4 regions of the Synechococcus sp. UW69 genome follow, and region 4 is predicted to be linked to each of the others. Evidence: predicted binding sites of a transcription regulator. Region 4 holds the regulator's gene; each other region holds the start of a gene.
The links. The regulator NtcA, encoded in region 4, controls nitrogen genes in cyanobacteria. The targets are predictions, from matches to a motif close to GTANCNNNNGNTAC.
Positions count from the first base shown of each region.

Region 1: the regulator NtcA is predicted to act here: its motif matches at 2,174-2,187, upstream of DXY29_RS08800 (molybdenum cofactor guanylyltransferase).
Region 2: the regulator NtcA is predicted to act here: its motif matches at 1,806-1,819, upstream of DXY29_RS13945 (DUF4278 domain-containing protein).
Region 3: the regulator NtcA is predicted to act here: its motif matches at 1,888-1,901, upstream of DXY29_RS08740 (DUF4278 domain-containing protein).

Region 1 covers NZ_UCNW01000009.1:230,715-235,301, reverse strand. The annotation lists gene DXY29_RS08815 (nitrate reductase) at 1-337, opposite strand, end outside; gene DXY29_RS08810 (NarK family nitrate/nitrite MFS transporter) at 419-1,960, opposite strand; gene DXY29_RS08800 (molybdenum cofactor guanylyltransferase) at 2,247-2,819, shown strand; gene DXY29_RS08795 (GTP 3',8-cyclase MoaA) at 2,816-3,859, shown strand; gene DXY29_RS08790 (redox protein) at 3,939-4,430, shown strand; gene DXY29_RS08785 (transglutaminase family protein) at 4,418-4,587, opposite strand, start outside.
Region 2 covers NZ_UCNW01000011.1:229,192-233,778, forward strand. The annotation lists gene DXY29_RS12130 (phycobilisome rod-core linker polypeptide) at 1-491, shown strand, start outside; gene DXY29_RS12135 (ferredoxin) at 516-818, shown strand; gene DXY29_RS13945 (DUF4278 domain-containing protein) at 1,882-2,049, shown strand; gene DXY29_RS13145 (hypothetical protein) at 2,164-2,454, opposite strand; gene DXY29_RS12155 (hypothetical protein) at 2,453-2,671, shown strand; gene DXY29_RS12160 (hypothetical protein) at 2,680-2,949, shown strand; gene DXY29_RS12165 (TFIIB-type zinc finger domain-containing protein) at 2,990-3,199, shown strand; gene pepN (aminopeptidase N) at 3,189-4,587, opposite strand, start outside.
Region 3 covers NZ_UCNW01000009.1:217,760-222,346, forward strand. The annotation lists gene ureC (urease subunit alpha) at 1-1,015, shown strand, start outside; gene DXY29_RS08735 (type 1 glutamine amidotransferase) at 1,012-1,770, shown strand; gene DXY29_RS08740 (DUF4278 domain-containing protein) at 1,985-2,152, shown strand; gene DXY29_RS08745 (hypothetical protein) at 2,233-2,451, shown strand; gene DXY29_RS08750 (DUF1028 domain-containing protein) at 2,531-3,205, opposite strand; gene DXY29_RS08755 (Zn-dependent hydrolase) at 3,202-4,443, opposite strand; gene asnB (asparagine synthase (glutamine-hydrolyzing)) at 4,586-4,587, opposite strand, start outside.
Region 4 covers NZ_UCNW01000009.1:599,917-604,503, forward strand. The annotation lists gene pth (aminoacyl-tRNA hydrolase) at 1-170, shown strand, start outside; gene DXY29_RS10590 (DUF3146 family protein) at 170-427, shown strand; gene DXY29_RS10595 (resolvase) at 411-851, opposite strand; gene DXY29_RS10600 (DUF3084 domain-containing protein) at 848-1,999, opposite strand; gene ntcA (global nitrogen regulator NtcA) at 2,027-2,743, opposite strand; gene rph (ribonuclease PH) at 2,802-3,545, opposite strand; gene DXY29_RS10615 (cob(I)yrinic acid a,c-diamide adenosyltransferase) at 3,690-4,289, shown strand; gene dcd (dCTP deaminase) at 4,289-4,587, shown strand, end outside.

The DNA.
Region 1 (4,587 bases), 370 kb from region 4:
CATTGCCGCGCTGGGTCACGCTTGCCTGAATCTGTCCGGTGATTTTGTCGAGGGCCTCGTCCCAGCTGATCGGTGCGAAGTCGTCCTCGAGCGTTTCGCGGAATAGGGGTTGGCGCAGTCGCCCTTGGGCCAGGGTTTCACCAACCGTGGCGCCCTTGATGCAGACCTGACCAAGACTGGAGGGATGCTCGCGGTCGCCGCGGGCGGTCCACATTGGATTGCCTTCAGCATCCCGCTTCACGGCTTGACCCTTCACAGCAGGAGGGAGCAGCTCCAGGCCACAGCCCACTCCGCAGTAGGGGCACTGGCTGCGCACGCTGCGGGGGGAGTTGACCATGCAGGAACCAAAAAAGAACAAAACCCGGAGTGGAAGCTCCGGGTCGTTGCGCAGCAACGCGTTGCTGCTGAGGCTGATGGATCAGGCCGTTTCGCCTTCGTGCAGCTCTGCGAAGGACCCTGTGGGCTCCTTGAGGAAGAAGAAGCAGAAGAAGGCCACGATCAGACCGGCCACGCCCAGGATCTGGAAGAAGGCGCTGTTGGAGGCAGCAATCACCTCGGGGGTGGGTTCGCCGCCGCCGCCCATCCACATCGGCAGGAGGCTGAAGATGGTCAGGTAGGTCACAGCACCAACGTTGCCGTAGGCACCCACCAGACCGGCCACCTGACCGGTGACGCGACGCTTGACCAGGGGCACCAAAGCGAAGGTGGCGCCTTCACCGGACTGCACGAAGAAGGAGGCGAGCATGGTGATCACCACGGCAACGACGATGCCGGTGCTGCCGGTGAAGGTGCCTGGTTTGATCATGCTCATCACCAGGTAGCCCACGCCGAGACCAGCGGTGAGAAAGCCCATGGTGTTCTTGCGGCTGCCGACCCGGTCGGAGATCAGACCACCGGCAGGGCGCGCCACCAGGTTCACGAAAGCGAAGCAGGAGGCCAGGATTCCGGCGGTGGCCTTCGGCAGATCGAAGGTGGTTTCAAAGAAGGTGGGCAGCATCGAAACCACGGCCAGTTCGGAACCGAAGTTCACGATGTAGGTGAGCTCGAGGATCGCCACCTGGCGGAACTCGTAGCGGTCTTCCTTGGGATAAACCTTGTTGCCAAGAATCAGATCGCGGTTGGTGCGAATGATTCCCCAGGTTTGGAAGGCAAACCAGACGGCGACGGCACCGAGGGCCAGCGGATAGGTGCTTGCGGTGAGGAAGCCAACTTTCGACAGGCGCCAGCAGAGAACACAGAGGATGGCTGCGAAGGGCACGTTCATGCCGAGCAGGCCCCAGAAGTCGCGCATGGAGGTGACTTCCAGGCCTGCGGTCTTCTCAGGCCGCTGGTAGGTCTTGCCGGGGGGTGTGTCCGTGACGTTGAAGAAGTAGAAGAAGCCGTAGGCAGCCGAAACGATGCCGGTGAGGGCGATCGCACCGCGCCAGTTCAGAACAGCACCGGTCGGCAGTTCAAAACCACCGGAGAAGGAGAGGAAGCCGGCGAGGGCCACCATCGTGAGGGCGGAGAAGGCGGAGCCGAAGTTGCCCCAGCCGCCGTAGATCCCTTCCGCGAGGCCGATTTCCTTAGGAGGGAACCACTCGGCCACCATTCGGATGCCGATCACGAAGCCGGCGCCCACGATGGAGAGCAGCAGACGTGCCACCACCAGTTGGTTGAAGTCCTGAGCGGACGCAAACAGCAGGCAGGGGAAGGCTGAGAAGACCAGGATCGACGAATAGGTGACCCGGGGTCCGAATTTGTCCAGAAGCATGCCAATCAGCACGCGAGCCGGGATGGTGAGGGCCACATTGCAGATGGCCACGGTGCGGATCTGACCAACGGTCAATCCGAGGTCCGCTTTCACAGTGGTGGCCAGAGGGGCCAAGTTGAACCAGACCACGAAGGTCAGGAAGAAGGCGATCCAGGTCAGGTGGAGGGTTCGATACCTGCCCTGGAACGACCAGAGGTCGCCAAGCATTGAGAAGAAGAAGTGAAACCTCGGGCGTCAAAACGAAGGGTGCCCGGGGATGGCAAAACGGTCGAAAAGAAGATCCGTTTAACTCGCGCAGTTAATCAATTTGTCGGGCCACTCTTTGGTCAGATTGGTTACCAATTTCTGTTTTTGTGTTCCCCCGCAAACATCAATGGAGCTGATTGATTGGATCAGGTGTTCTTGTGCCTGGATGATTTGGTAGCGGTTGCAACTTTGTTGGGTTGTTGGACTTCGCTGGTGCAGATTGTTGATCAGAGATGTGAACCAAGGCTTGCGGGTTTGTTTGCTCAGTGGCGGTAGCAGCCGTCGCATGGGGCGTGACAAAGCGCTGTTGCCCCATCCATCCGGTGGTGTTTGGCTAACGGCGTTGGTCGACCAGCTGCTGCCCTTGGGGTATCCGGTGCAGGTGTTGAGTCGCCATCGCCAGCATGCAGAGGTGCTGGGGCTCCGACCCGGATGTTCCGTGCTGTTGGAGCCCCCTCCTTGGAATGGCCCCCTGCAGGCGCTTGCCAGGGTGCTGCCGCTTCCGCCCGGGGAGGCGTTGCTGGTGCTTCCGGTGGACATGCCGCGCTTGCGGACGGCTGTATTTCTTCAGCTCATCGCGGCCTGGAACTGTGCTCCTGAGCAAGCAGCGGTGGCCCATGACGGTCTGCGGCTGCAGCCGTTGTTGGCGGTGATTCCTTCAGGCTCCCCCTTTCGCTCCTGTCTCGATCAGCAATTGCAACGTGGAGAGTTGCGCTGGATGGACTGGTTGATGCGTGTTCCTCATCAGTCGGTGCAGTTGCCTGCAGAGGCTCTGCTGAATGCCAATTGCTCAGCAGATCTGTCAGCGTTGGAAGGATGAGCACCTCGCTGCCGCTCGCAGATCGTTTCAACCGGCCCCTCGGAGTACTGCGGCTGTCGCTGACGGCCCGCTGCAATCTCGCCTGTCCGTACTGCCGTCCGGATGTGGATGATCCCCCTGGCTTGCTCACGCTTGAGCAGCAAATGCGCGTTATTCGTGTTGCCTCGCGCCTTGGAACCCAAACGCTACGGCTCACGGGTGGAGAGCCGTTGTTGAGCCGTCGGTTGTTGCCCTTGCTTGAGGCGGTGGCGCAGGCCCGGAGGCGTCGATCAGATCCCTTAGCAGGTCTTGAAGTGGTGGCGCTGACCAGCAATGGGGTTTTGCTTTCGGAACCGATGGCTCGGTCGCTGCGCGCAGCAGGGTTGAATCGCATCACCATCAGCTTGGATGCAGCAGAAGGGGAGGCAGCAGCGCGCATGGCTGGTCTCCAGGGTGGCGCTGTCGCCGGTGAACGGTTGGTGCGCAAGGTGCAGGACGGCATTTCGGCGGCTCGTGCCGCTGGTTTTGACCCCTCGGCCGGTGAACTCAAGCTCAACGCCGTCATCCAACGGGGGATGAATGATGATCAACTTCTTCCCTTGGCCGGTTTGGCGCGGCAGCAGGGGGTGGAGCTGCGCTTGATTGAGTTCATGGATGTGGGCAACCGCAACCAGTGGAGGCTGGACCAGGTGCTGCCGGCGGCGCAGATGGTGGAGCGCATTCACGCCCGTTGGCCGCTCGAACCCCTGGGGCGCCCCAGGGGTGGCACGGCACAGCGTTGGAACTATCGCGATGGCGCCGGATCCATCGGTGTGATCGCCTCCATCAGTGAGCCGTTCTGTGGAGATTGCAACCGGTTGCGTGTCACCGCCGATGGGCAGGCGTTCACCTGTTTGTTCTCCGCTCATGGCATGGATCTCAAGCCTGTGCTCTCGTCGGAGCCTTGCCTCGAGCAGGCCATGCGCGATCTCTGGCAGCGGCGCCAGGACCGCTACAGCGAGGAGCGTGATCCAGAGGCCGGTGCGTCAACGCATGCGGAGATGGCGTATCTGGGGGGCTGAACCGTTGTGATCGTCACCGTTTTTGAGTGAGGCTCCCGGTACAACAGGTCAGCTGAAGGATCTTCAAGGATCCATCGAGATGTTCGAACTGCTGGCCTACGAGCGCTTTCGCGACACCCCATCGGTTCGTTTTTTCGACGTGACTGTGGACACCTCGAACGCGCGTGACTTGGTGATTCACAGCGGTCCGGCGGTGTCGCCACCCAACGACCCTGAGAGCGGAGCCTGGCAGTTTTATTTGCATCCCCACCAGGAAGACAATTTGCTGGCGGCTAGTGGCGGGAGAACCTTCTTTTTGGTGAATCTGGCCTGGGAGCAGCCGTTTCACATCGTTCGGCTGGAGAGTGGTGGTGACATCCTTCGCATTCCCCCCGGCACCTTCCACCGCTCGATTTCCGATCCCGATGGCTCTGTCGTTCTGAACCAGGCGGTCCGTGAGGAGGGCGTCTCTCTTGTGCGGGAATTTCGCGTCTACAACAGCGCCGAGATCCCGGCCTTGATGGCTGCAACCCTTAGCTCTGCTCGGAAGCCCCAGTTGCATGGGGTGGAACCTCTGCTTCAGGCGGCCTGAACGAGGTTGCGTGAGCAGGTTTCCGTTCCGGAGGCTTCCTCAGTGATCTGAATCTGCCAGTTCAGTTCACTGGCTGTTCCGGGAGGACCGCTGAAGCTGCCGCTCACGGCCGCGGTGAGTTCCGGCTTGGAGGAGGTGGCCAGCACCACATAGCGCT
Region 2 (4,587 bases), on a different contig from region 4:
TTTACAATGGATATGTTGCATGCAACAATAACGAGAGAATTGTCGAGCAGGTTTTAGGGCGGGTTTTGGGCCGTCCTGTTTATGGCTCAGACGAAAAGGGGTCTTGGTCTATTGTTATTGCTGAGCAAGGATTTTCAGGATTTGTTGATGCTGTTCTTGCCTCTCCTGAGTATTTTGAGAGATTTGGAAATGATGAGATACCTGAACAAGTTAATCGAACCTTGCCAGGCCGTCCTCAGGGTGAGATGCCCATCTATCAGCGCCTGCCCCGCTATGGAGAGAGTTGGCGCGAGCGCTTGATTCGTGATGGGTTGATGTTGTCTATAGATGCTTTCAATAAAATTAGTCGTCCAATGACGGTATCCCGTCAGATTTACGAAAAGCCAAAGGGTCGTCTTCTCAAGCTTTGGCTTCTTTTCTTAATTGTTGGTGGCGCTGGAAGCCTTTACTTGGTGCTTTTAATCTTCAGCCAGATGTTTACGATTCGCTGAAATTTTCATGGAAGCTTGGTACAGATGTACATAGAAAGAAATCTGGTTGATGCAGCTTTTTCATCACATCCTGGGCAGCTTCGTACGGGATCCGAACCATCTTTAGGCGGAGGACTTCGCGACAAAGCAGTTTGGGTTGAGGAAGTTGACTGCATTGGCTGCCGTTATTGCGCACATGTAGCGTCCAATACTTTTGTGATGGTTCCAGAAACAGGTCGCTGTCGTGCGATTCGCCAAGACGGTGATTCAATTGATCGAATCCAGGAAGCGATTGACACCTGTCCTGTCGATTGCATTCATTGGGTCGATTTTGAAGACCTCAACTGAAGAGCTGATGTTTATTTCAACGCTCAATGCTTCCGGTTACGACTGCCGGTAGCTGGTCGGTAAAGGTTGGCTAGTAAACCCAAATACTTAAAACAGGCTGGCGGAGTTGCTCAGCACCAGTGAGAAACGCTGATCTGACTCCTCCCCTTCAAAAGAGGAGCCAGGCTGTGCATGCGGTGTCTGCGTGGGAAAGATCGCTGACACTCAGCGCCCAATGACCATGCAGGGGCCAATGGATGGAGGTGTGGACCCTCCAACAACACCATCACCCGGCTATCGGTTCAATGCTGTTCCGATGAGGCGAAAGCAGCGACCATATGAGCCGCAGCCATGTTGTGGCTTAACTCGCCTTCAGTGAATCATGCTGGTCGGACCCCCAGACCTCTCATTGGCAAGGCGTCAGATTGGGCGGAAGGGTTCCATAAGACCTTGCCTTGCACACGCCCTGAGAGAATCAAAATAAAGGGAGAAAGCAGGTGGGCAAAAAGTCTGGCTTCACCAGTGCAGAGATCGAGGAGATCAAGCGTCTGTATCTGAAGGAAGGTCGATCGATTCTCCAGATCCCCAAGATCCTTGGCAAAGGCAGCGAAAACTCAGTGCGCAACGCACTGCATAAGGCACGAATCAAAAATGCACCCGAAGAACGTATCAAGCTTGATCGGTTCAAGCCAGAGCAAATCTATGGAGAGATCACTCTCTTAAAACGACTCACAAAATCAAAAAAGCTGAGATTTCACGCAAGATGCACATGTGGTTATGAATTTGATGTTGACCCTTTTCGGCTAACATTGCCAGAGCATCACAAAGACAGAATTTCTGCATGCCAACGGTGCAGCAAAGAGAAATAATCTCCAATACCTCGCGCTTTTCACGACAACTGAGACGACAGTCGATAACAAGCAATAAACCCTTTTCCCTGTCAGGCCAAGGCCAGACGACGGCGCCTGTATCAAGCCGAGGCCATTTTAACAATGGCTAAAGAACGAAGTATCCAGTGGAACCTTGCGGGCCTTCAGCGACGATGTAGAACTTGAAAACATTTTTATTCACTCCCTACTAAGCCATGGAACTCACCTTCTTGGGCAACAAATATGCAAAGTCAGAGAAAGCAACTACCAGGCCAACAATCCAACTCAAATACATGGGTAAATCCTATCGGGCCGATCAAGTCAATTCGGTTCGCAATTCCGTTGTTCTGACTTATCGCGGCGTCTCCTATTCCAAGGCCTGAACAGGCTCAGGTTCCACCCCTGCCCTGTCGCCGCCGGCCTCAGCCCTGATGGGGCAGCAGAAACTACGGCAAGAAGATCAAGCATCAGCAAAAATGGCGGGATGAGATTTCTGATCACAGCCCTTGTCGCGTCATGGGCATTGGTCTTGCCGGTGCGGAGTGCGGAACCGATTCCCCTCGTGGTGGTTCCCTTTGACGCAGCATGGGGATCGCGACGTCTTCCCGTGCAGCCAGCAGCGCTTCTGCCCCCACCGCCAGTCCCCGAAGCGAAGCAGGACACGGAATCCAAAACTGAACCGAGACATCAGGGTCAGCGCTGGTGCCGTGGCCGTTGCTAATGCCACCACCGCTGTCGCTCAAACGCGTTTTGTGTAAACCGAAGACATCACTTCTGACTCCCGTCATGCGACACACGGCTCTGTTGATGGCCGTAATCCTTTGGGGCTCCACGGCTCTCGCAGGCGGGAATCGGGCCACAGCCCAGGGCCCCTCAGAGCAGTTCGCCACCGCAGAGGCCATGCGCGTGGTCCCAAAAGGGGCAACGATCACCGACACAACCTGCAAAAGCATTGATGTGGGATTCAGCAGCCGCTATCAGTGCACCATCACTTACAGCCCCTGAGCAGATCAATGAAAGGCTTGCTTGCTCCGTGTTGGGCCTTGCTGCTGCTTGGAGTACCGGCCGCGGGACGCGCCGCATTCGATGAGTGCCAGCTGATGGATCAGGTGCTGAATCGCCTGGGCAACGCCATGGCAATCAATCGAGCAATCATCGCTGAGAGCAGTGACAGCAAAGCTGTTGCTGTGGCGAGCGAAGCTCTTGCCCAGCAGAACGAGAGCTATCGACGCACAAAGCGCCAGCGCTCCAAAGCAGGCTGCGAAGGCTGGGAACGGGACTAACTGATGCCAGGCAAGCTGGTGGAACGATGATTGAGAGACCTTGGCCGTCACCGTCTGCCAGAACTGCGGAAGCCGTCGGTTTCGTGCCGATCGATCCATGGCCGGACGGCTGGTCTGTCAGAACTGCGGTCTTGCGGCAGGGAGCCGAGCCACGCGCCCAACGCCGCTGAGCAATCGGCGCAGCAACAGAAAGTTCTGGCTGGTCATCCTGCTGCTGGCGATCATCGTGCTTGTGGTGATCACGTCATGAGCAACTGAACAACCTCGGCCGTGTTTGCAGAGAGGGGCTCTGACGCCAGCTGTTCGATGGCCTGACGCATCACCTTCTGGCGGTCGGATCCGTAACTGTTGCAGCGGCTGAACACCTTGGCCATCCGTGAAGCTGTGATCGGATTCCGGGAATCAACCGCTGCGATTTGCTCAGCCATGAACCGATAGCCACTGCCATCGGTGGCATGAAATGCCTGCACATTGGCCGTGAATCCGCCCAGGACGGCGCGCAAGGAATTGGGAGCGAGCGGATCGAAGCGTGGGTGCTCCAAAAGCTGCTGAACCCGCTCCAGAGCATTCGACCTGGGGGCCGACGCTTCCATCGCAAACCAAGCGTCAAGGATCACGGGTTTGTCCTTCCAACGGTCGTAAAACAAGGCCATCGCCTGCTCACGCTCAGCACTGTCGAGCGTGAGCAACGCGCGCAGTGCTCCCCGCGCAAGGGTCATCGAAGGCCCGGAGACCGCCGCTAGTGCCTCAGCCTGAACCATTGCGTCCCCAGCAGCTGCAAGCCAGCGCCAAGCCAAAGCCGTCAGTGCACGGCCGCCCTGACCGGCTGGCCAAGCCATGGCCCAGTCAGCCCGCGCCAAGTCCAGGAGTCGTCGCAGGGACGACTGCAATCGAACACCCATCTCCTGGGTCCACTCCCGGAACGCCTGATCCAGCGAAAGGGGGTCCACTGGCGATTGCAATGCCTCCAGTTCCGCCATTCCTGGAAGTGCAAGCAGCGCCGCCAGGTCCATGCCATCACCACCGTCGTAAGCGGAGATCCTCTGATCCAGAGCCTGAATCAGAGCCTCCTCCACGGCACGTTTCGGCTGGTTTTCAGCCCGTGCCAGAAGCACCTGACGTGCCAAACGCTGAGCCGCATCCCAACGGCAGAAGGGGTCATCATCGGAAGACAACAGCTGCAGACACTCCTCCAGCGACTGGTCCAACCGCACATGGACCGGCGCCGAGAACCGCCGCAGCACGGATAGGGCAGGGGCGTTGTCACCGGGCTGGCCCTGCAAGGTGATGCTGGCTCGCTCACCCTCCATCACGAGCAGCTCTTCCTCACCAACACGGCCCTGATCTCCGACCAGCGCGATGGCGATCGGCAACACAAGCGGCAGTTTTTCAGCTTGTCCCGGCGTGGGGGGCGTCGTCTGGTGCAAGTCGACGGTCAACTGGCCAAGTGAGGAATTCCAGTGCCGTTCAACCCTGAGTTCCGGTGTTCCAGCCTGGTGATACCAGCGCTGAAACCGCTCCAGATCAAATCCCAGGGGTTCTCCCTGGCTGGTCGCCCCATCGGCGATTGCCTGAACAAAGTCCTCCGTTGTGGCGGCCGTGCCATCAAAACGTTCCACGTAAACCTCCATTCCCTTC
Region 3 (4,587 bases), 380 kb from region 4:
TGCCTGTCTGTCGGTGGCCGACCGGATGGATGTGCAGGTGTGCATCCACACCGACACCTTGAATGAAGCCGGCTTCGTGGAAGACACGATCGCCGCCATCAAGGGACGCACGATCCACACCTTCCACACCGAAGGTGCCGGCGGCGGCCATGCCCCAGACATCATCAAGATCTGCGGCGAAGCAAATGTGCTGCCGAGCAGCACGAATCCCACCCGGCCCTACACCCGCAACACGCTCGAGGAGCACCTCGACATGCTGATGGTGTGCCACCACCTCGACCCCAAAATCCCCGAGGACGTGGCTTTTGCCGAATCGCGGATTCGCCGCGAAACGATCGCCGCCGAAGACATCCTTCACGACCTGGGCGCCTTCTCGATCATCGCCAGCGACTCCCAGGCCATGGGGCGCGTGGGCGAAGTGATCACCCGCACCTTCCAGACCGCCCACAAGATGAAGGTGCAGCGCGGTGCGCTCCCGGAAGACTCCAACCGCAACGACAACCATCGGCTGAAGCGCTACATCGCCAAGGTGACAATCAACCCCGCTCTTGCCCATGGCATCAGCAGCGAGGTGGGCTCGATCGAAACCGGCAAGCTCGCCGATCTCGTGCTGTGGAAGCCGGGCTTCTTCGGCATTCGCCCGGAACTGGTGATCAAGGGCGGTTCGATCGTGTGGGCCCAGATGGGGGATGCCAACGCCTCCATTCCCACCCCCGGGCCCGTGCACGGCAGGCCCATGTTCGGCGCCTTCGGCAAAGCCTTGGCTCCCAGCTGCCTCACCTTCGTGAGCGCAGCCGCCATGGATGCTGATATCCAACGTCAACTGGGTCTGGAGCGCACCTGCATGGCGGTGAAGGACACCCGCAGCGTGGGCAAAAGCGCTCTCAAACTCAATTCCGCACTGCCGAAGGTGAGCGTGGACCCGCAGACCTATGAGGTGTTCGCCGACGGTGAACTGCTCACCTGCGAGCCCGCCGAAGTGCTGCCCCTCGCCCAGCGCTATCTGCTGCTTTGACCACCACCCTGCTGGTGATCCAGCACGTTGACCACGAAGGGCCCGAACTGGTGGGACAACTGGCACGGGAACGGGGAATGACTCTCCGGACCCTGCGGCCCGACCGAGGCGACCGCCTGCCGCACCCAAGTGAATGCCCGAACAGCATCGCGCTGGTGCTGGGGGGACCAATGGGGGTGAACGAGCAGCATCATCAAGACCTGCACTGGCTCCAAGCCGAGCTGAACTGGTTGACGGCCTGGCACCAGCAGCGTCGACCGGTGCTGGGCATCTGCCTGGGGGCGCAGCTCTTGGCTGTCGCTGCTGGCGGATCCGTGGAACCCCTGCAGGTTGGAGCGCCACCACAGCAACTCAAGGAACTGGGACTGGGGGCAATCCACTGGGTTGCTGAACGGAGCGATGAGGCCTTACTGCAGGGACAACCGAGCAGCAGCTTGGTGCTGCATTGGCATGGCGATCGCATCCACCTGCCAGGCGATGCAACCCTTCTTGGTTCCTCGCTGCACTGTGCGGAACAGGTGTTTCGAATCGGCGATCACGCCATTGGCCTGCAATGCCACCTCGAGATCAACAGAGACGCACTGCAACGCTGGATCGCCAACGACCACACCTATGTGATGAGCGCCCTTGGGCCTGAAGGGCCCGAACGCCTGATGCGGGAGTGGCGCTGGCTTGGTAACAAGCTGCAGGAGCAAGGTCGACACTTTTTCAATGCTGCGCTCGCTCAGCTGCAGGAGTGCTGCAAGACCAGGTGATTCACATCAGCAAGGCCAACTAATTTCTACGGATAAAAATAAACAAAAGCAAAAACTTTTCAGATCAAGTGTCGAACCGAACATCAACACCACGACCGAAAACGCTTCAATAGCTCTGTAGCATCAGCTACCGATCGTTCACTTCGCACCACGCGAAGCGCAGTTCGCCTCAGGCCATGGAACGGGGACCTGAGCTTGCTTCGAGGACCTTCCAATGACCACCCTTCTCTATCGCGGGCATCAGTACCAGCAAAAGAACGCCACTGAGGGCAGGCCCGGTGTGCAGCTGGTCTACCGCCGCAACGTGTACCAATCCCGCCAGATCAACAGCCACCGCACTCCGGTGCAGCTCGTGTACCGCGGGGTGGGCTACACGCGCTAGGCCAACTTCTCAATCTGTAGCAACTCGAACATTCCAGTTCCGAGGATTAGGGCGTAATAGATCCAGCCTCAGCAACGACGTTGGATCTCATCACTTCCCGCCTCGACAAAGGCCTTGTGCAGGTGAATCCCTCCAGCGTGCACGGCGTGTTCTGGCTGCAAACCCACTTCCCAGCCAGCGAATGGGATGCCTTGCTGTCTGGCCAGGCTGCATTTGGAATCGATTGCATCGACGACCTCGTCAATGATGCGCGTCAAGCTGGTTTGAATGTGGAGTGGGAAGCCACAGTCCCCAGTTGAGCCATTCAGAGTTTTGCAAAAAGCCCTCGACACCCAGTGTTGATGGGCTTTTTTTAATGGCACAAACCAACGCGAATCATTAAGCCACCAACCGGTTGAGCATGGGCAACTCTGAGAGTTCATCCCTCCATTCCTGGGCCCAAAGTGCCTGGCTGCGTTCGTAAACCTCCATCAACTGTTCCACCGCACGCTCATGGAAATCAACCCGTAGGTCCAACAGCGGAAAGGCAGCTTCACCACTCACCTGCACCGCTGCTGAGGTGCAGAAATCGGAGCGGTGATCGCCTCCGGCAGCCTCCCCCGCCTGCAGTGCAGCCATCAGGCGTCGACCAAGTTTCCAGCTGGGATCGCTGGTGAGATACGCCTGCTCCATCACCTCCACAACACCGTCGTCGACCAAACAATTGCCGGCGACAGACAGATCACGCCGATGGCGGTGCCCAGCCCAAGCCCCGCAATCCTGCCCCGTCCAACAGGCCGTTCGACCATCCAGGTCGATCAGATGAAACTGACGCCGATCACGATGCTGATCATCCGCCAGAAGGCTGGCCAAAACATTTTCCGCATCCGCACTCTGCTCCAAGCGTTCAAGGCCACAGATCCCCAGATAGGGATTGGTGTGGGCCTGGGTCGCCACAGCGCCAACTCCGGCGCGGATGTGGGGCACGGTGGATCCAACGGCCAGATGACAGGTGGCAACAGCCACGCCAAAGCGGCCGTTGTTGGGATCACGGGCCAGGATCGAAAAGGTCACGGCAGCTGACGGTCGAGCCGCAGCAGCGTTTCCAAAAGCACCGCAGTGCCCGCCCAGCACTCTTCGTCGCTGGTGAACTCCGCAGCGGAGTGACTCAAACCACCCCGACTGGGAACAAAAATCATGCCCATCGGCCAACGGCGACCAACCTCCTGCGCATCGTGGCTGGCTCGGCTGGGGAGATGGCTGTAAGACAAACCGAGATCGGCCGAGGCCTCAGCAATCGTGGCCATCACCACAGCATCAGCAGGGGTGGGATCAACACTGAACTGTGGGTCCACCGAAATCGGGCAGCCCGTTTCAGCACCAATGCTTTCGACCTGCTGCATCAACTCCTCCACCAATTGATCGAGAACAGTCGGATCAACATCCCTCAGGTCGACCGTCAGGGCGACAGCGCCGGGGACGACATTGGCGGCATTGGGCCAAACCTCCAGTCGACCCACGGTCGCCACAGGATCTCCTGGATGGCGGGATGCCATGGCCTCGACGGCAAGAACAATGCGCGACGCCGCCACGAGGGCGTCCTGTCGCAGACCCATCGGTGTGGTGCCGGCGTGATTGGCCTGTCCCTGCACGTTGATGCTGAAACGACGCTGACCCACAACACCCTCAACAACACCAATGGCATCCCCGCGTTGCTCGAGAACGCCGCCCTGTTCAACATGCAACTCAAGAAAAGCGGCATAGGCCTCATCGGAGCGTCGGGCCGATGCCAGCGAAGGCCAATGCCCCCCGATTCGCGCCAGATTCTCCTGAATCGCCTGGCCGTTGCTGGTGACGTAACTCTCCGGGTTATCGGAAGCCGTGCCCGCCAAACCCTTGCAACCCACCATGGTCGATTCCTCGTCGGCAAAGGCGATCAACTCAATGCCGTGCCGCAGCCTCATGCCCTGGTCTTGAAGAGCGCGGCAGGCTTCCAGACCTGCAAGAACACCCAAGGCCCCATCAAAGCGACCACCGGTGGGGACGGTGTCGAGGTGTGAGCCTGTCACCAGCGCAGGACGGTGTGGCTCGAGGCCTTCAAGACGCCCGATCAAATTGCCAGCGGCATCCACACGCACCTGCATGCCCAACTGCTTCATCCAACTGGCCAGCAACTCACGGCCCTGGACGTCTTCCGCTGAAAACCCGCGTCGACAAACGCTGCCATCCGGCTTCGCGCCAATCCTGGCAAGCTGCTCAATCGTGCCAATCAAACGATTGTGGTTTGGTCGCGCCGCAATTTTGGCTGGCACGACCCTCGATGCAGGGGTAGTCGGAAACGCCGAGATGAGCCCTGGCAATGCCGTGACCTGCAGTTCAAAGGGAAAGACACCTTGACCTGAATCGGCCGATTGGCTTGTAGCTAGCGCAACGATTTAACGCTGATCAAAGAATTC
Region 4 (4,587 bases):
CCCGAACGGTTTCTCACGTGCTTGGACCCTTCAGCAAGCTGGAGCAGCCCTGTGTGGGGGCTGTCCTGGACGCTGTCCTGGAAGGGATTCATCGTCTTCAACGTCAGAGCTTTGAGCGCGCCGGGACCTGGATCAACGGGTTTCGCTACGACCTGGAGTCCGAAGACTGATGCCGGCTCTTCCGGCGACAACAGCCCATCTACGGGTGCTTCGCCAATGTTTTCAGGCGAAACGTGTTGAGGGTGAGGTCTCTGCCGGAGGCTTTGAGTGGCAGTTTTCCTGGGCGTTTGACCGCGGCGAGCTGATGGTGGAGCCGTCCTTAGGACGTGCCCTGATCGAGGATGCCTTGCGGCGGTTCCTGGTGCGTTCTGATTACAAGCTCGAACCAGGAGGTGACTACACCTTCATGGTCAGGGCCAGGTTTTGAGCACGAATGTGGGTGCAGGCTCTGGCCATTGCAGGTGGCACCCCAGGTGCTCTTCCAGCATGACTAAGGCGGCAACAGCATCCAGGTCCACCGGTGGAATGCGCAGCCCTTTCGGTAGAACTCGGCGCCAACCCCGAGCCGGCCACAGCGTCCAGTAACGCTGTCTTGCCCGCAGGGTGGTCCCCTGCTCCGGAATCACGGTGAGGCTGCCCAGGCCTTCCAGCCGCTTGATCCACGCTTGGCTTCCTGTTCCGTCGCCAATCAGGATGCGATCTAGAGCTTGGTCTTGATTCCACTGCTCGAGCCAGGGTTCCACGGCCTCTGGGGTCAGAACATGGCCCTCGCTGACAAGACCATGCTGAAGATCGGCCAGCACAAGGCCACATTTGCAGCGGCCTGGGTCGAGCACGGCCACCCGTTTCATGGGGATGCCTCAACCGTGACGACTACAGCATCGGAGCTGTAGCTAATCCCTGCGGCAATCACCTTCAAGACCACGCTTTTGCTGGGTCCCTCCATCAATGCCTGGGCCAGTTGGGAGAGTGCTGATCCATCGAATTGCAGTCCTTCCGTCAGGGATCCTCGCCGTTGCACCTCGGCATAGGCCGAGGCCAAGAGAAGGTTCAGCCGCGTTCGAATGCCCTCCGGTGTGCGTTCATCCGTTCGCAGTGTGGTGGTCGCTAGCACGTCACCGCTTTGCGCCACCGGGCGGTTGGGACGCACTTCGGGGAAGGCGTACACCGCCGTTTCACCACGCAGCACATTGGTGGCGGAGCGCAGCGAGATCACCCAGGTGTCCGGCTTGCGGATGATGTTCTGCAAGCGTTCCACGTCGCTGCGGGGAACGCGGATCAACTGTCGTTCGGGTGCTTCACCCGGCCTCACCTTGCCGTAGGCGTTGGCATTGGCCTCTTGAAGCAGCCTGTCGACAGCCTGTTTCGCTTGATCAGGAGCATCGAGACGAACCGTTGCTCTCGCCAAGGTTTGTCCGCTACTGATCACCACCGATCCACGCCTCAGGGCGACCAGGTTGAATTCGAGTTCCTTGAGTTCCTGCTCGCCAGCTCGGATTCGGCTCCGCACGCTTTTCAATTCGGCCTCCGTGCGCTGGATGTCGGCATCGCGGGAGGCGATGTCCCGGCTCAGACGCTCACGTTCTGCTTCGAGTTGGGCGCGTTCGTTCTGCAGGGGAGCCAGTTCACGGCGCAGGGTGTCAGCCCGTTGCTGTGACTGCTTGAGTTCAGCGGCGATCCGGTTGGCTTCTGTTCGGGTCTCTTCCCGTTCCCGTTCGGCTGCATCGAGCTGCCGCCGGCTGTCCTGGAGCCGGTCTTGCAGAGCATCCAGTTCAAACAGGCCCACCCGCAGCTGGCGGCTCACCAGCAGCAGCAGGCCGAGCGACAGTGCGCTGATCAGGCTGCCGGTCAGCACCGTAATCAGAACGGCGGTCCGTCGCGGGCGCATCTTGAACAGACTCAGGCGGGCCTTGCCGACACGACTTCCCAGCCGGTCACCCAGGGTCGACAGAACGCCCCCGAGCACCAGCAGAACCAGGATCAGTGCCCAGCCACTCATGGCCGCACCTGTGGGTTGACGTGCTGCCTAGCTGAATCGTTTGGCCAGAGCGATTGGATCCAGAACGGTGATTTTTTTGCGGTCAATCTGAACCAGACCGGATTGACGCAAGTCTCCCAGCAGACGCGTGATTGTCACGCGCGTTGAGCCAATCGCTTCGGCGATGGCCTGATGGGACAGGCGCAGGTCGATGGTGATTCCCAGTTCATCCGCTACGCCGAAATCCCTGCACAGCACCAACAGAAAGCTCACCAGTCGGGATGACATGTCCCTGTGGGTCAGCGTTTCGATCATCGTTTCGGTCTGAAGAATCCGACTGGAAAGGCCCTGCAGCAAGCGCAGGCCAACGCTGGTATCCGCTTCGATCGCCGCCTTCACGGATGTCGCAGGCGCCGTCACCATCTCGACTCTGGTGAAGGCTACGGCGTGGTAGAAGCGATCAGACCGTTGACCGGTCAGCAACGACAGCACCCCAAAGAGGCTGTTCTCGCGGAGCAAGGCCACTGTGATCTCTTCCCCTGACTCGTAGACGCGGGAGAGACGGACCGCTCCGCGGCGGATCAGATAGACACGTTCAGCAGGATCTCCAGGGAAAAAGATGGTCTTGTTGCGGTCCACCAGTTCACTGCTGGCGCCGTCCAGATCCCGGATGATTTCCAGGAGGGAGCGGTTGGCCGGTTCTGTGCTGGGGGTTGGAGCCACCATCTGCGGGGCGTATCGGCTGAAACCTCGGCTACTGGTCATGACAACCCCCTGGTGAGGCGAAGCTACGGAGCCAACGGTGGCCGCCGTGTAGCGGTTATTACGTAACTCTGCTGTGCTCGTTCATCGCTTGGCGTTGCGCCTGCATCAGGGATGTCAATCCAGGCTCAGCCAGATCCAGTAATTCATTGAGCTGGCTGCGGCTGAAGGGCGCTCCCTCCGCAGTTCCCTGGATCTCCAACAGGCGACCATCGCCAGCCTGCACAACATTCAGGTCCACCTCAGCTCTGCTGTCTTCGCTGTAGTCCAGATCCAGCAAGGCCTGGCCACCCACTAGGCCGACGGACACGGCCGCTACCTGGTCGATCAGTGGCGATTGCTCCAGAATCCCCTTTTCCACGAGTGAAAGGCAGGCTTGCTCAAGGCCGAGCCAAGCTCCCGTGATGGATGCAGTCCGTGTTCCGGCGTCGGCTTGGATCACATCGCAGTCGATCAGCAAGGTGCGCTCGCCCAGACGCTTCATGTCGATCACAGCGCGAAGGCTTCGGCCGATCAACCGTTGAATCTCCTGCGTGCGGCCCGACAATTTCATGAGCTCCCGTGATTGCCTCTGCGGCGTGGATCCCGGCAGCAGCCGGTATTCGGCGCTGACCCATCCCAACCCTTCCCCCTTCCGCCAGCGGGGAACCTTGTCCTCCAGGCAGACGCTGCACAGAACAGCGGTTCGGCCGGTGTGAACCACAAGGGAGCTCAAGGCAAAACCCATGGGATTCCAGGTCACCGAGAACGGCCGTAATTGCTCAGGGCGACGGCCATCGGTTCGGCTTCCAGCGGTTTGGCTCATCGGTGGTGTGCAGTTCTTCAAGCCTCGCAGCCGGTTGGTTCTCGCCCGTCCAAACACCATGGGTGGTGTCAATGCACTTGTGGAATGTCATCTCGCCGCTACATTCAAGGTCTTGCCGGGATTGCCCGGACGGATGTTGCCGTGATGACCACAAGCCTTGCCGACCCCCAAGCGTTCCAGAACTCTCTGGATCGGGATCAGCAGGCTTTGCAACGGGCAGGACTCAGGCCCCTGCCACCTGTTGCAGATCCTCCACCCCTATATCTGGTGGCGCCCGAAGGGCAGCTCCAGGTGCACACAGCGCCCTATCGCGGCAGTTTCGCCAGTGTTCTCAGTCAGGCGATGCGTTCCGCTGGCCTGGGCAGTCGTGTTCTGATCAGTCAGTTCCTCAAAGGGGGCGTGCAGCAGGGGCCCGCAGGTCGCGTCCAACTTTGTGGAGGCCTGGTTTGGCTGCGTCCTGAGGTGCCTCTCTGCCTCTCCTCTCCGAATCACCCCGGCGGTGCGGAGGCGGTGGCTGCCGTTTGGTCCATCTGCCGTCAGCATTTGATTCAGGGGGATCTCGACCAGTTGGTTCTGGATGAAATCGGCCTGGCTGTGGCCTTCGGTTACCTCAATGAATCGGACGTGATTTCAGCTCTCGAGCAGCGGCCCGCCTCGATGGATGTGATCATCACAGGACCTGCGATCCCCGCTGGCGTGGTGGAGATGGCAGATCAAGTCACGGAGTTGCGCCGAGGTTTCTGATGCTCAAGTGCGATCGCTGGATCACTGAACAGGCTGGGCAGGGAATGATCGAGCCATTCCAGAGCGGCCTCGTCCGTCATCTGGATCCGGAGCAGAAGCTGCGTCCGGTGCTGAGCTTTGGTTGCTCCTCCTACGGCTACGACCTACGCCTGTCTCCTCAGGAATTTTTGATCTTCCGGCACGTTCCCGGCACGGTGATGAATCCCAAGCGGTTCAATCCGGCCAATCTCGAGCCAACTCCTCTCCATGAAGATGAGGACGGTCGATATTTCATTCTTCCGGCCCACTCCTATGGCCT